DNA from 2 places in the Haloechinothrix sp. LS1_15 genome. Region 2 is predicted to be linked to the other one. Evidence: riboswitches for the same ligand, from Rfam matches in the RefSeq annotation. Region 2 holds a riboswitch; the other holds the start of a gene.
What was found. A riboswitch is a leader RNA that binds a small molecule or an ion and turns the genes downstream of it on or off. The one in region 2 is predicted to bind magnesium.
Positions count from the first base shown of each region.

Region 1: linked by a shared signal. The riboswitch ahead of mgtE (magnesium transporter) and the one ahead of mgtE (magnesium transporter) in region 2 are both predicted to bind magnesium.

Region 1 is NZ_WBXM01000016.1:34,128-43,169, forward strand. It holds gene F8178_RS19020 (histidine kinase) at 1-752, opposite strand, end outside; gene F8178_RS19025 (DUF983 domain-containing protein) at 906-1,472, opposite strand; gene F8178_RS19030 (sigma-70 family RNA polymerase sigma factor) at 1,642-3,207, opposite strand; tRNA gene F8178_RS19035 (tRNA-Gly) at 3,467-3,542, shown strand; gene F8178_RS19040 (hypothetical protein) at 3,679-4,050, shown strand; gene F8178_RS19045 (hypothetical protein) at 4,040-4,498, shown strand; M-box (ykoK) riboswitch at 4,520-4,687, shown strand; gene mgtE (magnesium transporter) at 5,001-6,398, shown strand; gene msrA (peptide-methionine (S)-S-oxide reductase MsrA) at 6,453-7,100, opposite strand; gene F8178_RS19060 (hypothetical protein) at 7,738-8,916, shown strand; gene F8178_RS19065 (FkbM family methyltransferase) at 8,909-9,042, shown strand, end outside.
Region 2 is NZ_WBXM01000009.1:169,978-179,019, reverse strand. It holds gene F8178_RS15265 (hypothetical protein) at 1-1,001, opposite strand, end outside; M-box (ykoK) riboswitch at 1,254-1,424, shown strand; gene mgtE (magnesium transporter) at 1,584-3,047, shown strand; gene F8178_RS15255 (hypothetical protein) at 3,066-4,196, opposite strand; gene pucD (xanthine dehydrogenase subunit D) at 4,565-6,868, opposite strand; gene F8178_RS15245 (8-oxoguanine deaminase) at 6,865-8,265, opposite strand; gene F8178_RS15240 (2Fe-2S iron-sulfur cluster-binding protein) at 8,262-8,741, opposite strand; gene F8178_RS15235 (FAD binding domain-containing protein) at 8,732-9,042, opposite strand, start outside.

The DNA of each region.
Region 1 (9,042 bases), on a different contig from region 2:
AGCGTGGTGAACATGCCGGAGCTGCGGAACGAGTACCTGGTGAAGTCCGCGAACTCCTGTAGCAGCTCGTGCGCCTGCTCCGGATCCTTCTCGATCATCGAGGAGATCGTGTTCAACGCGTTGTAGACGAAGTGCGGGGAGATCTGCGCGCGCAGCGCCTTCAGCTCGGCCTCTTGCAGTGCGCGCTTGGATTCCTTCAGGTTGGCCAGCTCGAACTGGATCCGCACGAACTGGGCCACGGCGTCGGCCATCTCCATCAGCCGTTTGCCGCGGCTCTTGCCGATCACGATCAGCACGGCCTGCGTGCTTCCCTCGACGATCAGCGGGATGACCACCGCGGTGCGCATTCGGCACTCGCCACGTGTCGTGCAGGGCAGGTCCTCGTGATAGACGATCTCCCTGCGGTGCCGTACCCGTGCCGCGGTGATCGCCGACTCCAGGTCGACGTAGTGATGGTTGGCCTCGCCGTCCCAGCTCTGCAGGGCGCCGTCTCTGTCGGTGATGCCGACGGCGACGCACTTGAGCAGCAGCAGCAGGTGCATCGTGATGCGGTCGGCGGCCGACGGGCTCAGACCCTCCCGCAATCCGGGCGCGGCGAGCGAGAGCCGGTGCACCGCGTCGAGCACGGCGCTTTCGGTCGCCTTGTTCGGCCGCCTGGCGCGGACCACGACCCAGACCATCGCGATGATGGCGCACAGTGCGATACCCCACGGGAGGAGCTGGGTAATCGGCACGGCTGTCACGAGCTCAATGCTGGGCGGAGTCGGCACGGATGACAAGAGGTTACGCTCACTTTCCGTGCCCCGGCGGATCCATGCCGTATCAGCCGCCGCGCCCGTACTCGGCGGCCGAGACCGGGTAGCTCACTGGTCATTAGCCGAACTTCCAGTGCCGTGACCAGCGCATCAGTCGACAGGACGTAGCGGCCCGGTTGGATCGGGGGTGGAGTGGCGCTCGATCGTTTTGGCGACACGCGCCACCTCGCTGTGGACCTTCAGCATTCCCCGCACCGTGCCGACCCAGCGCTCGGCCGGGTACGGGTCCTCCTCGTCCTCGGCGCTTCCGGATTCCCCGTCCTCGGCGCTGCTTACCTCACCGCTCTCAGCGTTCTCGCCGTCTGCGGTACCGGTGTCCACTGACTCACCCCACCGGCCCGCGACCGCGGGCTCGACCTGCAAGCCTTCGGTCTCGGCAACGACCGTCCACGGCCGCCGCAGTGTCCAGCGCAACGGGAAGAACAGTGCCACGAGGGCCAGCGCGAGTACGAACCACACCGGCACGTACACGCCGTCGGGCATCCAGATCACCAGGACGGCGACCAGCACCCCGAGGATGCCCAACATGACGTAGCCCGGGCGGGCACCACCGGAGACGTCGTGCTCGAAATCCTCAGCCGTGACAGGCGGACGCCACTCCAACTGCTTGCGTACCGTCCACTCCCGGCCATCGGGAGCCGTGACCTGCCGGTCCATCGCTGCGCAGCTCCATTCCCACCCTGTGTTCGCACCGCCTTACGCAACGTACCGTGCTCCTGGGGGCCAGGGCGAGCCCGTGACTCCTTACGGAGCAGCCGAGGGCACCGTCGCGACCGAACGGGGCCCTAACCGGGTCCGTTCGCCACCACTCGCTACGCCGCGAGCCCTACCGGTGGCCGCGTGTCGCACCGTACGAGTACTCGTAGGTCTCGTACTGGTAGCTCTGGCCGTAGGAGTAGTACTCGTACTCGCAGTAGTAATAGTAGTGCTCGACCTGGTGCTCATCGACGTAACGGCCGGACTCGCACCGGGGACCGGCGGTGTCCTGCCCGTCGCGAGCGGATCCGCCGCCCTGGCCGCGCCCGTCACGCGCGCCGTCGCCACCGGCCCCCTCGGTCTCCCGCACGACATCCTCGGTGAGATCCTCGGTGACATCGTCGCTGACGGTCGTGTCCAGCACCTCGTCGACGGCGTCCACGGCACCGCCCTCACCCGACTCACCGTCGCCGCCGGCGCCGTCCTCGCCGTCCGGCTGCGCGATCCCCCAGGAAGCGCGGTCGTTGTTGAGCTCCTCCGGGCTCGGCACCCCGCCCTCACCGGAGCGGTCGAGGTTGTCGGTAGTCCGCGCTGCGGTGAGCTCCGGCGTCCCCTGGTAGCCGGGCAGGCTGATCAGTTCTGAGCCTTCGCCCGCCAATTGTGCCGTGGCGGCGAAGCCGAACACTCCCGCTGCCGCCGTCGACGCCACCGCCGCGGCGACCTTGAGTTTCGCGCCGCTGGCCAGCCCCTTCAGCGTGCCGGCCAGCGAGCCGAAAGCCGAGGCCATCGACGCCTGCAGACCCGAAAGCCCGGCGGAGCCCAGCGTGCCTGCCCCAGCGGAGTTCGCTGTGGAGCTCGCCGTGACCGCGGCCGCCCCGGAGGGCACCTCGCCTGCCGCCGCGGCGCCGCCTGCGGTCAGCCCCGCGGCGGCCAGGGCGCCCGCGTGCTCGCGCAGCGAGAAGCTCACGTCGCGCAGCTCCCGGTGCCGCGCCGCGCAGTCGGCGCACTCGCGCAGGTGTGCCTTGATCTTGCGTGCCTCGGCACCGGTGACGTCACCCGCCGTGTAGCCGCCGAGCTTGGTCAGCACCGGACCGCAACGCCTACGTCCCATGGCGGCGTGCTCGGCTTGGCACTCCGCGGCGAGGTGTGCCTGTAGGTAGGCCGCCCGCAGGCCCCGGCGGGCACGCCGGGCAAGCGCGGCCGTGGCGTTGGCGCTCAATCCGAACAACCTGCCGACCACGGCTGGCCGTTCGCCCTCTACCTCGGTGTGCCAGAGCACGGTTCGCCACCGCGCGGGCAAGCTGGCGAAGGCGCGGCTGATCAGGTTGTGTTCGGCCAGCCGTGCCACGCCGTACTCGTAGCTGCCCGCCCGGTTGGCCAGTTCCTCGTCCGATACCGGGATGTCCCTGGCCGCGCCCTGATACTCATATGCGACCCGCCGCGTGACGGTCAGCAGGTAGCCCCGCACGGTGTCCTTCGGGCCCGAGCCACGCTTGACCGCCTGGAGAACGCGGAAGAACGTCTCGGCCGTGACGTCCTCCGCTTCGCTGGCGTTGATCGCCAGCCCGCGAGCCAACCGTCGGACAGCGGGGGCGTGCGCATCGAACAGCTCGGTGAACGCCGCGTCGTCACCGTGTCGCAACCGGTGCAACAGTGCCGCGTCACCGGAACCGGTAGCCGGGGATCCGGATGTCATGCCGCCCAGCACCTCCCCATAAGAATCCCAACAGGACTGCGGTGATCGCTCGAACCGCGCACCGTAGTCTGGCTGGGTGAACACAATACGGAGTGATCACCAATGCGTCACTAGTCGTAGCCCGAATGGCGGGCACACTACACGATGAGCAGCGAAAATATTGCTCTGCGTAGCAGCCGCGATCCGCGCCGGGGCGGGTGACGCTAGTCGCCCGAGGCGATATACACTGGGAGCCGCGTTCGGTACGGCAGGACGCGATGCGGACGTAGCGCAGCTGGTAGCGCATCACCTTGCCAAGGTGAGGGTCGCGGGTTCGAGTCCCGTCGTCCGCTCCAGAAGCGGCCGGTGTCCGGTCATTTTTTCTCAGCGCCCTTGCTGGCGCGCGTTCGATCTCACACCTGTCCAGCTCGGCGACGCTGGTCGCGAGCTGGGACCATGGGAACGGTTCTCCCATGGAAGGCGGGTTGTCGCATGGAGATCATCAGCTACTCGGTACTCGCGGCGGGCATCGTGGCAGTCGCCGTTCTCGCGCTCGTGGTGTTCAGGCTGCACAACAGGGCCCGGGAGCTGGCAGCCACGGCCGACGAGCTCGCCGAACGCATGCATGCCCTACCTGCCGACCTGGTGGACTACCTCGGCGACGGTGACCGGCTCGTACTGTCGGCCGAACTGCTCAACCCCGTCGAGCTCGCTGCGGAGAAGACCTGGATCGCGCGCCCGATGTCGGCCATCACCCCCAACCTGCTCCGGGAGTTGGTGTACAAGCAAGCAGTGACCCAGGTACGCAAGCAGCTCGACGAGCTGAACATCGACGCGGACGTCCAGGTGCACCGTGCCCGTTGATATGCCGGTCAGCACCCCGGCAGCGGTCGCTCTCTTCGGCGGTATCGCGCTGCTCACCTGCGCTATCGTGCTGCTGCGCCAGGCACTGCTGCTGCGGCGACGCGTGGTGGCCACCGCCCGCGCGCTGCGGCACGCGGGCGCGGCCATCGCCGAGACCGAGCGGGTCCAGCAGGCCAGGGAACAGGTCGTCGGTTCCGCGGGCGACGACGTCCTGTGGCGCTCGTACGAGACCATCGCGGGGGTGCCGTTCGCCTTGCTGGAGGCCAGCCCCATGCCACGCGAGACGGTGCGGCTGCTGCGAGACGCCCACGGGGCGGTCGCGGGCGGCATCTACAGCACCGTCACAGCGTCCCTGGCGAGTGCCGCCCGCATCGGTGTCGGCCTCTTCGACGACCGAGGAGGTAGCGATGCCCACAAGGGTGACACCGAGGGTCGACAACGCTGCTAACCTGGTCGAGGGAAAACTGTATATGAGTCCCGTTAGGTGAGGCTCCTGCACGAAGCTGCGCCTGCTGCCCGGAAAGGTCGAGAGACCCCCACGGGTTGAACAGGCCCTGCCGAATGAAGGCTTGGTCTAATGCAGGCCGGACCCCGCGTCCTGCGCGTGTAGTGCCAAAGCTCGACGTAGGGATACGTGGCAGCCGGTAGGCGACCGGCTGCCGTACCTGAACGTGCCAGGCCTCCCTCAACGGGAGGCCTGTTGTACGTGACTCTCATCACCGGTGGAGGGGGTGCCCATGCTCGTCGGATTTCCCTGTCGCTCCGAGCCCCCGGATAGGGCGTCGCTCATGCCACCCGACTCCGAGCCCGGTCACTGACCACGGCACCGAACTCGCATCACCGCCAGCACCTCCATCCGAGGCGGCCTCCGGCGGAAACTCGCTATGTTGATCGGTGGTGGCCCGGCGCGGGGTCTGTCCGCTCCCTGCACGGCTCGAAGGAGGACCACCATGCCCACAATCGTCGACCTGGCTGATCAGCATGACCTCGATGCCCTCCGCAACCAGCTCTCCGACATCGGGGCGCTGGACATCGCCGAGGAGCTCGCCAGGATGCCGCCCGATCTCATGGCGGTGCCGTTCCGGCTGTTGAGCAAGGAGCGCGCCCTCCAGGTCTTCGAAGCGCTCGAACCCACGCACCAGCAGCAGCTGCTGGAAGGGCTCCGTGAGGAGCGGGTGCGCGAGCTGATGACAGCGATGGATCCCGACGACCGGGCGCGGCTGCTCGACGAGGTCCCCGCGAAGGTGGCTGCCCGGCTGATCGAAGGGCTACCCGCCGAGGAGCGGCAGGCCACCTCGCTGCTACTGGGCTACCCGCCGGAGTCGGCTGGCCGGATCATGTCGCCGGAGTACGTCAGCCTGCGCGCCTCCATGACCGTCGCCGACGCCATGTCCAAGGTCCGCCGCGTCGGGGAGCACGCCGAGACCGTCTACACGCTGCCGGTCACCGACGACCTGCGCACCCTGCAGGGCGTGATCAGCCTGCGCACGCTGGTCACCGCGGCCCCGGACCGGCGCGTGGGCGACCTGATGACCACCGAGGTCCACTACGTCACCGTCGACACCGACCAGGAGGAGGCCGCCAGGCTCATCCAGGACGCGAACATCCTGGCGCTGCCCGTGGTAGACAGCGAGCAGCGGCTGGTCGGGGTCATCACCGTGGACGACGCGATGAGCGTGATGGAGCGCGAGACCACAGAGGACCTCAGCCGGGTCGGTGGTGTCGTGCCGCTCGAGCAGCCATACCGCACGGCGAGCGTTATCACCCTGGCGCGCAAGCGCGCGGGATGGCTGCTGCTGCTCGGCGTCGCCGCGGTACTGACGGTCAACATCCTGGGCGCGTTCGAGGAAGCGCTGGAAGCGGTGGTCGCACTGGCGCTCTTCCTGCCACTGCTCATCGATACCGGCGGCAACTCGGGAGCCCAGGCCTCCACCGTCGTCATCAGGGCGCTCTCCGTCGACGAGGTCCGCTTCCGCGACCTACCCTGGTTGATCCGCCGTGAGATCGGGGTGGGCGCGCTGCTCGGGCTGATACTCGGCGTGCTCGCGTTCCCGCTCGTGACGATCTTCTTCGGCGCCGAGTTCGGGCTGGTGATCGGGCTGTCGCTGTTCGCGATCGTCATCTGGGCAACGCTCGCGGGGGCGGCGTTGCCGCTGCTCGCCCAGCGGCTCGGGTTGGATCCCGCAGTACTGTCCGCGCCTATCATCACCACGCTCGTCGACGCCACCGGCCTGCTGATCTACCTGGGCATCGCGGTGACGATCCTGACCGATCAGATCGACGCGGCCGCCATCATGATCAACATGCTGCCACTGGGCGGCTGCCACGCTGGCACACCGCCGGGCTAACCGGGTAGGCCGACCGGGCGGACGGGTGGATCACCCGCTCGCCCGGCGGCATCCTCAGCCCACCAGGCCGGTGGGGCAGGACACGCCCGTCCCCGCGATGCCGCAGTACCCGTCCGGGACCTTGTGCAGGTATTGCTGGTGGTAGTCCTCGGCGTAGTAGAACGCGCCAAGCGGAGCCACCTCGGTGGTGACCTCCCCGTAGCCCGCCTTACGCAGCTCGGCCGCATAGGCGTCCCTTGAGGCCGCTGCCTCGGTCCGCTGCTCCTCGTCACCGAAGTAGATCGCCGACCGGTACTGGGTGCCCACGTCGTTGCCCTGGCGCATCCCCTGCGTCGGGTCGTGGTTCTCCCAGAACACCGCGAGCAGGTCCTGGTAGCTTACCGTGCCGGGATCGAACACCACGAGGACGACCTCGGCGTGTCCCGTCCTGCCGGTGCAGACCTCCTCGTAGGTGGGGTTCGGCGTGTAGCCGCCCGCGTACCCGACGGCGGTGGAGTAGACACCGGGAACCTGCCAGAACAGCCGCTCGGCGCCCCAGAAGCAGCCGAGCCCGAAAACGGCAGTGCGCATCCCGTCGGGAAACGGCGGGACCGTGCGCGCGCCGTGCACCGCGTGGACCTCGGTGACCGGTAGCGGATCCGACCGGCCGGGAAGGGCCTCGGCGGCGTCGACCATGCGGGAGGGAGTTCCGGACAACCACATACCCCCACTCTAGCCAGCACGGCGGCATCGCACCGTCCCGCTCGACACGCGGCAGGGAAACGTCCGGCACGCCTGCCGGGCGCGACTTCCTCCGATCGAGCGCCGTGGCCGCCCGGGGGTGTCGCATCGTGCCTATTACCGGATAGGCTGACCGGCGTCACACTCGAGCACAGTGGAGACATCATGGGGCACGACGGGGGATGTCGTGACGCGGGCATGGCTGGGCACCGTGACGGCACCGTGCCGAGCGCGCCGGTCGACGCTGTCACCGACGACGCGCGGGATAGTTATACCTACGTTATGCGGATGGGGGAGTCGTGAGGATCGGGAGTCTACACACTTCGAGGAGTGGTGCAGGTCACGTTCACGGCAACGAACTCGGATCCTAGCTGCGAAAACGGACACGCATTCCGGACGCGTCGAATTCGTACTCGGGCACAGCGCTTGAGCAGCGACAGTGCACAATATGACCTGCATGCATCCGTCGTGATCCCGTCCTCCGGTGACGCTGCGCTCACCGAACGAGGCGCCGCGCGCTCCCGCCATCGACCGGTCCGCGACGCAGCCTTGCCGAGCAGGCACGAGCGCGACATGACCGTGCGCTACCGATGACGTATCCCGAAAGGGGGTGCCAGGCGTGACCTGGCAGGAGGAGCTGAAGAAGCTCGACGACGACTTCGCGGCGGGCAAGATCTCCGCCGACGACTACAAGGTTCGCCGCGAGCAAGTGCTGTCCTCCGCTGTCGCCCCCGGCGTGCACCAACACGGCGACGCCCAGCACGGAGCCGAGCAGCAGGAGAACCAGACTCCCGACGACGCCAACCAGCGCGGCGCGGAGGCCACCCAGTTCGTCAACCGCGTGCCGCACGGCAACCAGACGGCACAGCATGGCGCGACCATGCAGCAGCCCGAACAGGGCGACGCCGCCGACGCGACCAGGATCGTGTCGCCCGTGAGCTCCGGTTCCGAGCCCACCCAGGCCGTGCCGAACTGGCAAGCGCCACAGCAGGGCCCCCCGTCACCTCCCGCGGGCTTCGGTCAGCCGACCATCGCGCACCAACCGCAACAGCGGGGGTGGAACACCGCGGACAGCGACAGCAGTCCGCCGTGGGGAGGTTCGGAGCTACCTCCGGTCCCGCCATCCAGCGATGCGGATTGGGTCAAGCAGGGGCCCGAGCCCGGCGGGTCGGCAGGCAACTCGGCAGGCAAGATCGTCGCCGCCGTGGTGATCGTGGTGGTGCTCGCCGGTCTCGGCCTGGGATCCTTCCTGCTGTGGGGCGGCGACGACGGCGACCCCACCGCACCGACCGCGGACGAGAACGCCGAGAACGGCCCCGCCCCCGCCGAGCACGAGCACCTTGCCATGCCCGACCTGCCCGGATCCGCTGAGGACCACCCGGGGATCGAGTCGGTGGCCGACCTCCCCGACCTGAACTACCTCATCTCACGGGAGATCGACGTCTACGAGGAGTTCTCCGGCGGCGAGGCGAGCTTCCTCGTGCAACGACTCCCAAGCGGAAGTCGCGCCATCGTGTTGCTGGTCGAAGCCACGGACGCGGAAGCCGCGGAAACGGCAGCCGAGGAACTACGCGACATCCAGCTCGACAACAACGCCGAAGAGGCCAACGACCCACCCCCTGGCGTGAACATCACCGAGTTCGCCGACAACAACCACGAGCAGATCCGGGCGCACTACGCCAGCGAGGATGTGATCGTGCGGCTGGAAATCCACAACACCAGCGAGCCGTCGGTCGCGGAGTCGGATTTCGAGGTCGCGATCAACGCACAACTCGACGCGATGCCCGCCGATGCCTGACACACCGGCGGTGACCGCGTGCACCGTGGTGGCACGGAACTACCTGCCTGCGGCAACGGTGCTCGCCAGGTCCTATCTGGCCCATCACCCGGGACACGACTTCGTCATCGCGGTGATCGATGGGGG
Region 2 (9,042 bases):
GTGCCGAGGTTGCCGTCGGTGCAGGTGGTCATGGTGTCGATGTGGCCGAGGTAGGCGGGGTCGTTGCCGTAGTCGGCGTGGGAGGCGCCGAGTTCGTCGCCGGTGGTGCGGTTGTGCAGGGTGAGGGTGTCGCCGCCGTCGTGGAGGTGTCCGCCTGCGGCGTGGAGGGTGCCGGTGAGGGTGGATTCCCATTGCCAGGTGGTGGTGGATTCGCCTTCTGGGACGTGGTGGTGGGAGTCGAAGGTGCAGTTGGCCACGTCCCACCACACCGGCGTCACCTCCGTGAGGCCGGAGTCGAGTAGTGAGGGGGTCGCCTCGACAGTCATGTCGAAGAACACCGCCTGCGCCTCCGGCGCGAAGTTCTCGAGCTCGACCACACTCCACAGTAGCGGAACAGGGCCGATCGGGAGGCCGTAACCTTCCGGGATCTGGCCGCCGGTGCGTTCGTTTCCTGCGGCGAAGATGCGCTGTCCCGCGAGGCCGAGGGTTTCGTCGGCGCAGGTGATGTCCTCGCGGGAGCGGTCGAAGAGCACGGCGTGGTGGAGCATGATGTCGGTGTCGTAGTTGGCGCGGCTGCCGTCCGCATAGGTCAAGTCTGGCTCCACCGAGGTCACCTGGCATGTGATGCCGAGGCAGGGCGTGGGCACCGGTGCGGCGATCGTGGTGTGGGTGCCGTGCGCCTTCTCCTCGGGCCCGCGTGGGCCGTCACCGTGCGTACCGTGATCACCTTCCTCGTGGGGCGAGGCGACGATCGGTCCGATCCGGATGGTCGTTTCGACGCGACCGTCGCCGGTGAACGCGCGATCGACCATCTCGGCTCCAACGGTGCCGTCGATCTGGCCGTCGACCAGGTCGGTGACGGTATCGGGCACGGGATCGGGCACGGAGTGTTGCCGGTCCGCGCCTGCGGAACCGGCGCCCGTCGCGGGCGCGGCGAGCATGGCAAGGCCGAGAAGCGATCCCATGGTCACCGCGGTGATGCGCCGTGATGTGGTGAACATACCGGCCTCCTTCACGTGCCGGAGGGATGTCGAGGCGGCAAAGCTACCGCGCGGTGGGAGCCGCGTTCAATCGCCCTCGGCGTGTTCGGGAATACCTTTCGCGTAGCTGTCACCGACGGTTCCCGAAGGTATGGCGAGGTCCTCACCGGTCATTCACCCGCGGCGCCGTGTCCGCCCGTGTACGCCCGCGCCGGGCCGCCGCTGGCGGTGCCGCTTGACCCCGTCGCCGGGTGACGCTAAGGTTGCTGCGGCGCAATGCCCCGTTAGGTGAGGCTCCTGCGCGCGGATGTGTCCGCTGCCCAGAAAGGTCGAGAGACCCCCACGGGTTGAACAGGCCCTGCCGAATCAAGGCTTGGCTTAATGCGGACCGGACGTATCGTGTCCTAGGCGTGCAGTGCCAAAGCTCGACATCGGGAACGCACCGGTGCGCCGGTGCCTCGTCGCGAGAACGGCAAGCCTCCCCTGACGGGGAGGCTTTTTTCGTGCCGATGGCGGCCCCGCGAACTCGCGACGGGAAGGGGGTGAGGGTCGTGCCACCTGACGTGTCGGAACCCGGTGAGGCCGACAGACGGTCTTGCCGGCATGGAGGCACCGCACCGCGATCGCTCGATCGCGATCGTCGCCGGACACCGCGCCCTCATCCCGAGCGGCGCGCGAGAAGAGGGGACCCTCATCATGCTCACCGTACTGCTATACCGCCTCCAGGGCCGGAGCTTCGACCGTGCCAAGGAAACGCTGGCGCAACTGACCGCGGGTGAGGCGGCCGATGTGCTGCGGGATCTGCCATCGACGGAGCGGGTGCTCGCGTACCGGCTGCTGGACAAGGACATCGCCATCGAGGTGTTCGAGCTGCTTACCGACGAGGAACAGCTCGATCTGCTGCAAGCGATGACCGGTTCGGAAGCCGTCGACGTGCTTGCCTCGCTGGAGCCCGACGACCAGGCGCGGTTGCTCGACGAAACACCCGCCGCCGTGGCCAAGCGCCTGCTCGCCGCGATGTCCGAACCGGATGCCGACCGCGTGGCGGTGATCCTCGCCTACCCGGCTGGTAGCGCGGGCAGGTTGGCCAATCCCCGGTACATCTCGGTCCGGCCGCACGAGACCGTGGCCCAGGCGCTGGACGCGGTGCGGCACAGCCGCCTCGGCTCGGAAGATGCCACCACGGTCTACGTCACCGACAGCGGGCGCGGCTACCGCGGCCTGGTCACCGTCACCGAGCTGGTCAAGGCCGACTCCCAGGCGAGGGTCGGTGACCTGGCCAGGCTGCGGGACGTGGCGGTGAGCACTACCGATGACGCGGCCACCGCGGCACGCCTGCTGCAGCGCCGGGATCTGGGCGCGCTGCCGGTGCTCGACACCGAGGGGCGCCTCGTGGGGTCGGTGACCTTCGACGACGCGCTCGACGCGCTCACCGACGACGCCTCGGAGACGATGTACCGCAAGGCGGGCCTCACCGATCCCGCCCACACCACCGAACTGCTGCGCAGCGAGCGCCTCACCTCGGGCGGTATCGGTTACCCGGTGCGGGTCCGCATGACGTTCCTCATGATCACCCTGGTCGGTGGGTTGCTGGTGGGGGGACTCATCGAGCGGTTCGAGGACGTGCTCACCGCGGTCGTGGCCACCGCGGTGTTCGTTCCGCTGATCATGGACATGGGGGGCAATGTCGGGACGCAGTCCACCACGATCTTCGCGAGAGGGCTAGCGCTCGGCCACATCACCCCGGCGTCGTTCAGCAGGCAGCTGCTGCGAGAAGTCACCGTGGGTGCGGTCATGGCGGTGATCATCGGCGTGCTCGGTGGCGCCGTGGCATACCTGTGGCAGGGAGCACCGAACGGTGAACCGCTGCTCGGGCTGGCCGTCGGGCTCGCGCTGTTCGTCTCGGTGATCCTGGCGACCTTTCTCGGTTTCGGTCTGCCGTGGGCGATGTACAAGCTCGGACTCGACCACGCTCCCGGAGCCGATCCCTTCATCACCACGATCAAGGACTTCACCGGGCTCGCCGTCTACTTCGTACTCGCCGGGGCACTGCTCGGTGTGGCTTAGTGCCCCGGCGAGCCGGTGTCAGTCGGTTTCTTCGACGAATCCGATCATGATGGACATGGCGTTGTGTTGGGGGTAGTGGCTGTGGTAGTCGCTGACGAGTTCGAGGGTGTCTCCTTGGGTGATGGTGCCGAGGTTGCCGTCGGTGCAGGTGGTCATGGTGTCGATGTGGCCGAGGTAGGCGGGGTCGTTGCCGTAGTCGGCGTGGGAGGCGCAGAGTTCGTCGCCGGTGGTGCGGTTGTGCAGGGTGAGGGTGTCGCCGCCGTCGTGGAGGTGTCCGCCTGCGGCGTGGAGGGTGCCGGTGAGGGTGGATTCCCATTGCCAGGTGGTGGTGGATTCGCCTTCTGGGACGTGGTGGTGGGAGTCGAAGGTGCAGTTGGCCACGTCCCACCACACCGGCGTCACCTCCGTGACGCCGGAGTCGAGTAGTGAGGGGGTCGCCTCGACAGTCATGTCGAAGAACACCGCCTGCGCCTCCGGCGCGAAGTTCTCGAGCTCGACCACACTCCACAGTAGCGGAACAGGGCCGATCGGGAGGCCGTAACCTTCCGGGATCTGGCCGCCGGTGCGTTCGTTTCCTGCGGCGAAGATGCGCTGTCCCGCGAGGCCGAGGGTTTCGTCGGCGCAGGTGATGTCCTCGCGGGAGCGGTCGAAGAGCACGGCGTGGTGGAGCATGATGTCGGTGTCGTAGTTGGCGCGGCTGCCGTCTTTGTAGGTCAGATCCGGCTCCACAGAGGTGATGTAGCAGGACAGCAGCCAGCACGGCATCGGCACCGGTGCGGCGATCGTGGTGTGGGTGCCGTGCGCCTTCTCCTCGGGCCCGCGTGGGCCGTCACCGTGCGTACCGTGGCCCGAGCCGGCTTCGTGCCCACCGTCGTGATCGTCATCGTCGTGCTCGTGCGCTTCGGCGATGACCGGCCCGATACGGATTGTGGACTCCCGCGCGCCGCCGAACAGGCTCCGCTGCTCGGTGATCTGGGGCTCGCTGAGCGCGTCCACGCCGAACTCGTCGACGAGCTCCGCGGGGGGTTCGGCACCGCCGGTGTCGTCGCTGCCGGTCGCCGCGCCTGCGGTGGCGGGGGCGGCGACGGTTGCCGCGGCGAGAGCCGAGCAGGCGACCAGGCTCATGAAAATTCGTGATCTGCGGGACACGCCGGTCTCCTTTCTGTCACGAGTGCTCACTTCGGTGATGAAAATCCGGGGAATGTCGCGAGCACGCGGCTCGTTCGATTATCAGTTGGTGATAATCTCTGCGAGCATTCATCAATCGCGCTCCCCGGCGCCGGTGCGGTCGCTACGCGATCGGCATCGTGCGCCCGAAGGCCCCAGCAGCACCTGGTCGTCAGTGAGGCCCGCGAGACGCGAGACGTGTTCGCTCCATCGCGTAATCTACTGACTAGTAGGGTATCGAATCGCCGAGAAAAATCAATTGTAGTTTATTGATAATAGTGCCGAGAACAATTGTCCCCGGTCGCGCCACGGGGGTGCGACCGGGGACGGGTGAGCTGCCCGGAACCGTGTCAGCCAGTCACGATGTCGTGCGGGCGTACCGGGACGCGGTCGATGTCCAGCCCGGTGGCGTCCCTGATCGCCGCGGCGATCGCCGGGGTCGAGGAGAGCGTGGCTGGCTCGCCCGCGCCGCGTAGTCCGTACGGCGCGTTCGGATCCGCGTACTCCAGGATGTCCAGACGCATCGGCGGCATGTCCAGGATCGTCGGGATGAGGTAGTCGGTGAACGAGGCGTTGCGCACCATGCCGCCAGCGAGCTGGATCTCCTCCATCACCGCGAGCCCGAGGCCCTGGGCGGTGGCGCCCTGGATCTGGCCTTCGAGCGAGACCCGGTTGAGGATCTTCCCCACATCCTGCACGGCGGCCAGCTCGACCACCTTGAGTAACCCGAGATCCACGTCGACGTCGACCACGGCACGGTGTACGCACAGCGCGAGCTGGGTGTGGGTGTTGCCCTGGCCGGTCTCCGGGTCCATGCTCGTGGTCGGGCGATGGTGGAACTCGCGGGTCTCCTCGATCGCCTCGTCACCGAGCAGATCGGCTACGGCGGCAAGCACGCCCGCGCGCTCGGCGACCACCTTGCCGCCCGCGAGGCTGAGCTCGCTCGCGTCGACGTCGAACCGTTGCGCCGCGCGTGCGAACAGTCGTTCCCTGATCGCCTCGCAGGCCGCCTTGACCGCGCCGCCGGTCATGTAGGACTGGCGCGAGGCCGAGGACGACCCGGCGTCACCGACCTGGGTGTCTGCGGGAGCGATGGTGACCCGCTCGATCCCGAGTTCGGTGCGGGCGATCTGGCCCTCCAGGGTCACCAGACCCTGGCCGACCTCGGCGGCCGCGGTGTGCACCAGTGCCGCAGGCTCGCCGCCGACCACCTCGAGACGTACGCGCGCGGTGGAGTAGTCGTCGAAGCCTTCGGAGAAACAGATGTTCTTCAGCCCGACGGCGTAGCCCACACCGCGCCGGACACCCTCGCCGTGGGTGGTGTTCGACGCGCCGCCGGGGAGGTTGCGGACATCGCTGCTGTCCCGCTCGGCAGGCATCGGGGTCTCGCGCACCCGCTGCAACATCTCGGCAAGCGGGGCGGGGGTGTCCACCACCTGGCCGGTGGCGATCGAAGCGCCCTGGTGGATCGCGTTGACCCGGCGCACTTCGAGCGGGTGCATGCCGAGTTCCCGCGCCAGCTTGTCCATTTGCGATTCGTACGCGTAGCAGGCCTGGACCGCGCCGAACCCGCGCATCGCCCCGCACGGCGGGTTGTTGGTGTACACCCCGTAGGCGTCGACGGCGATGTTCGGCACGATGTAGGGCCCCACCCCGAGCGAGGCAGCGTTACCCACCACGTTCGTGGTCGAGGAGGCGTAGGCGCCGCCGTCAAGCACGATCTCGGCGGTCGCGTAGACGAGCTTGCCGTCGGCGGTCGCGCCGTGCTCGTACCGCATCCTGGCGGGGTGGCGGTGCACGTGACCGTAGAAGGATTCCTCGCGGTTGTACACGATCTTGATCGGCCTGCCAGTGTGCATCGCCAGCATCGCGGCGTGCACCTGCATCGACAGGTCTTCGCGGGCTCCGAACGCGCCGCCGACCCCGGACAGCGTCATCCGCACTTTCTCCTCTGGCAGGCCGAGACACGGTGCGACCTGTCGCAGGTCGGTGTGCATCCACTGGGTGGCCACGTACAGGTCGACCCCGCCGTCCTCGGCAGGCACCGCCAGCCCGGACTCCGGGCCGAGGAAGGCCTGGTCCTGCATGCCGATCTCGTACTCGCCGCGCACCACGACGTCGGCGCGGTTCCTGGCGGCCGCCACGTCGCCGACCCGGACCGGTTGGTGGCGCACCACGTTGCCGTGCTCGTGCAGCCGTGGGACGTCGGGGTCGAACGCCGCCGCCCGCGAGTCGGTCAGCGGCTCGAGGACCTCGTAGTCCACCACGATCTTGTCCATCGCCCGGCGCGCGGTCTCCGGGTGCTCGGCGGCCACCAGCGCCACCGGCTCACCCTGGAACCGCACCGTGTCCACGGCCAGCACCGGCTGGTCGTTCTCCTCCAACCCGTAGTACTTCTCGCCGGGGACGTCGGCGTGGGTCAGCACCGCGTACACCCCGCTGGTCGCCAGGGCCGCGCTGATGTCGATGGAGCGGATCCGCGCGTGCGGGTGGGGACTGCGCAGCGTCACGCCCCACAGCATCTCGTCGTGCCACAGATCGGAGGAGTACGCGAACTGCCCGGTGACCTTCCGGGTGCCGTCCGGGCGGTTCGGGCTTTGCCCGACGCCCCCTCGGGTGGCCGAGGCCAGGTTCTCCGGGACACCGACGGTCATGACGTCCTCCCTTGGTGAGTGTGCTCGGGGTGCTCGGGGTCGCGTGCCATCAGCCCGCGGTGCGCGGCGCGGGCTGATGCGGCGAGCTCGGTGTGGCTTGCCGTGCGTAGCTCGCCGCCGGAGACGACGACCCCGCCGTTGACGGTGAGTAGTTCCAGCGGTGCGGGCGGCCCGAGAACAAGCGCGGCGACCGGGTCGGTGATGTCGGCGTGGCCGAGCCCGTCGAGCCGCCACAGCGCGATGTCGGCGAGCTTGCCCGCTTCCAGCGAGCCCAGCTCGGCCTGCCTGCCGATACAGCGAGCCCCGCCGATGGTGCCCATCGCCAGTGCCTGGCGCGCGCGCAGCGCGGTCGGTCCCCCGCGCAACCGCGCCACGTACAGCGCCTGCCGCAGCTCCTCGGCGAGCAGGCCCGATTCCTGCGAGGCGGCGCCGTCCACGCCGAGGCCCACCGGCACTCCCGCCTCCAGCAGGTCGGCGGCGGGTGCCAACCCAGCGCCGAGGCGTGCGTTGGAGCTGGGGCAGTGGGCGACACCGGTGCCGGTGGCGCCGAGCCGCTTGACGGCCCCATCCGACAGGTGCACGCAGTGGGCGAGCCACACGTCCTCACCCAGCCAGCCGAGTGAGTCGAGGTACTCCACCGGCGTGCAGCCGTGGGTGGCCTGGCAGAACTCCTCCTCGTCAGTGGTTTCGGCCAGGTGCGTGTGCAGCATGACGCCGCGCCGTGTGGCCAGCTGGCGCGCCTCGGCGAGCAGCCTGTCCGACACCGAGAACGGCGAGCACGGGGCGATGCCGATGCGTAGCATCGCCTCCGGCGACGGATCGTGGTAGGTGTCGATCGCCGCCTCGGTCGCCGCCAGGATCGTGTCGATGTCCTCCACCACCTCGTCAGGGGGCAGGCCGCCGTCGGAACGACCCCGGTCCATCGACCCTCTTGTGGGGTGGAATCGCAGCCCGATGCTCCTGGCCGCTTCGATCTCGGCGGCCAGCACATCGCCCGCGCCGTCGGGGAACACGTAGTGGTGGTCGGTGCTGGTGGTGCAGCCGCTCAGCGCCAACCACCCCAACCCGGCCCTGGCCGCGGCATGCACGTCGGCCGCGTCGATACGCGCCCACACCGGGTACAGCTCGGTGAGCCACTCGAACAGCGTGGCGTCGGTGGCCAGCCCCCTGGTGATCCACTGATAGAGGTGGTGGTGGGTGTTGACCAGGCCAGGCGTGGCCAGACACCCGGTGCCGTCGACGTGGCGCACCCGGCGGGCGCCCTCGCCAGCCGGGACCGGGGCCGGTCCGGCGCCGACCGCGACGATGCGGTTACCGTCGACGACGACGTGGCCGCTGGCGTACTCGGTGCCCGCGGTATCGACCGTGGCGATGGCGCAGTTCTCGATGATGATCACGAACCGGCCTCCTGCTTGCGCTCGGCCGCCAGGTGCACCGCGTCGATGATCTTCTCGTAGCCGGTGCAGCGGCACAAGTTGCCCGCGAGCTCCTCGCGGATTTCCTCGTCGCTGGGATCGTCGTGCCGCTCCACCAGGTTGTGCGCCGCGACGATGAGCCCAGGGGTGCAGAAGCCGCACTGCACCGCACCCGCGTCCACGAACGCTTGCTGTACGGGGTGCAGCGCGTCCTCGCCCTCGGCGATGCCCTCGACGGTGACGACGTCGTGCCCGTCGGCCTGGCCTGCCGCGATCAGGCAGGAGCAGGCGGGTGTGCCGTCGAAATAGACCGTGCAGGAGCCGCACTCGCCCTGCTCGCACGCGTTCTTCGAGCCGGCCAACCCGAGCCGTTCACGCAGCACGTAGAGCAGGCTCTCTCCCGGCCAGACGTCGTCTGCGGTGTGCCGGGCACCATTGATGGTCAGGTTCAGGCGCATCGGTACTCCTCCCATGCCCAACCGAGTGTGCGGCGGGCCATTACGGACAGTGCGTGGCTGCGGTAGTCGGCTTGCCCTCGGACGTCGTCGATCGGCGAGGCCGCCGCGGCGACGAGCTCGCCGAAGCGGCGCGCCACCGCATCGGCGAGCGGGTCGCGGTCGTGCCACGGCAGCTGTTCGGCTGCGTAACTCTCGGCGTCGCTGGCGTGCCGCGGCGTCGGAGCCGCCGAGCCGAGCCCGGTGGTCACGGTGCGCTCGCGCGGATCGAGTGCGACCGCGAACGAGCACACCGCGATCACCA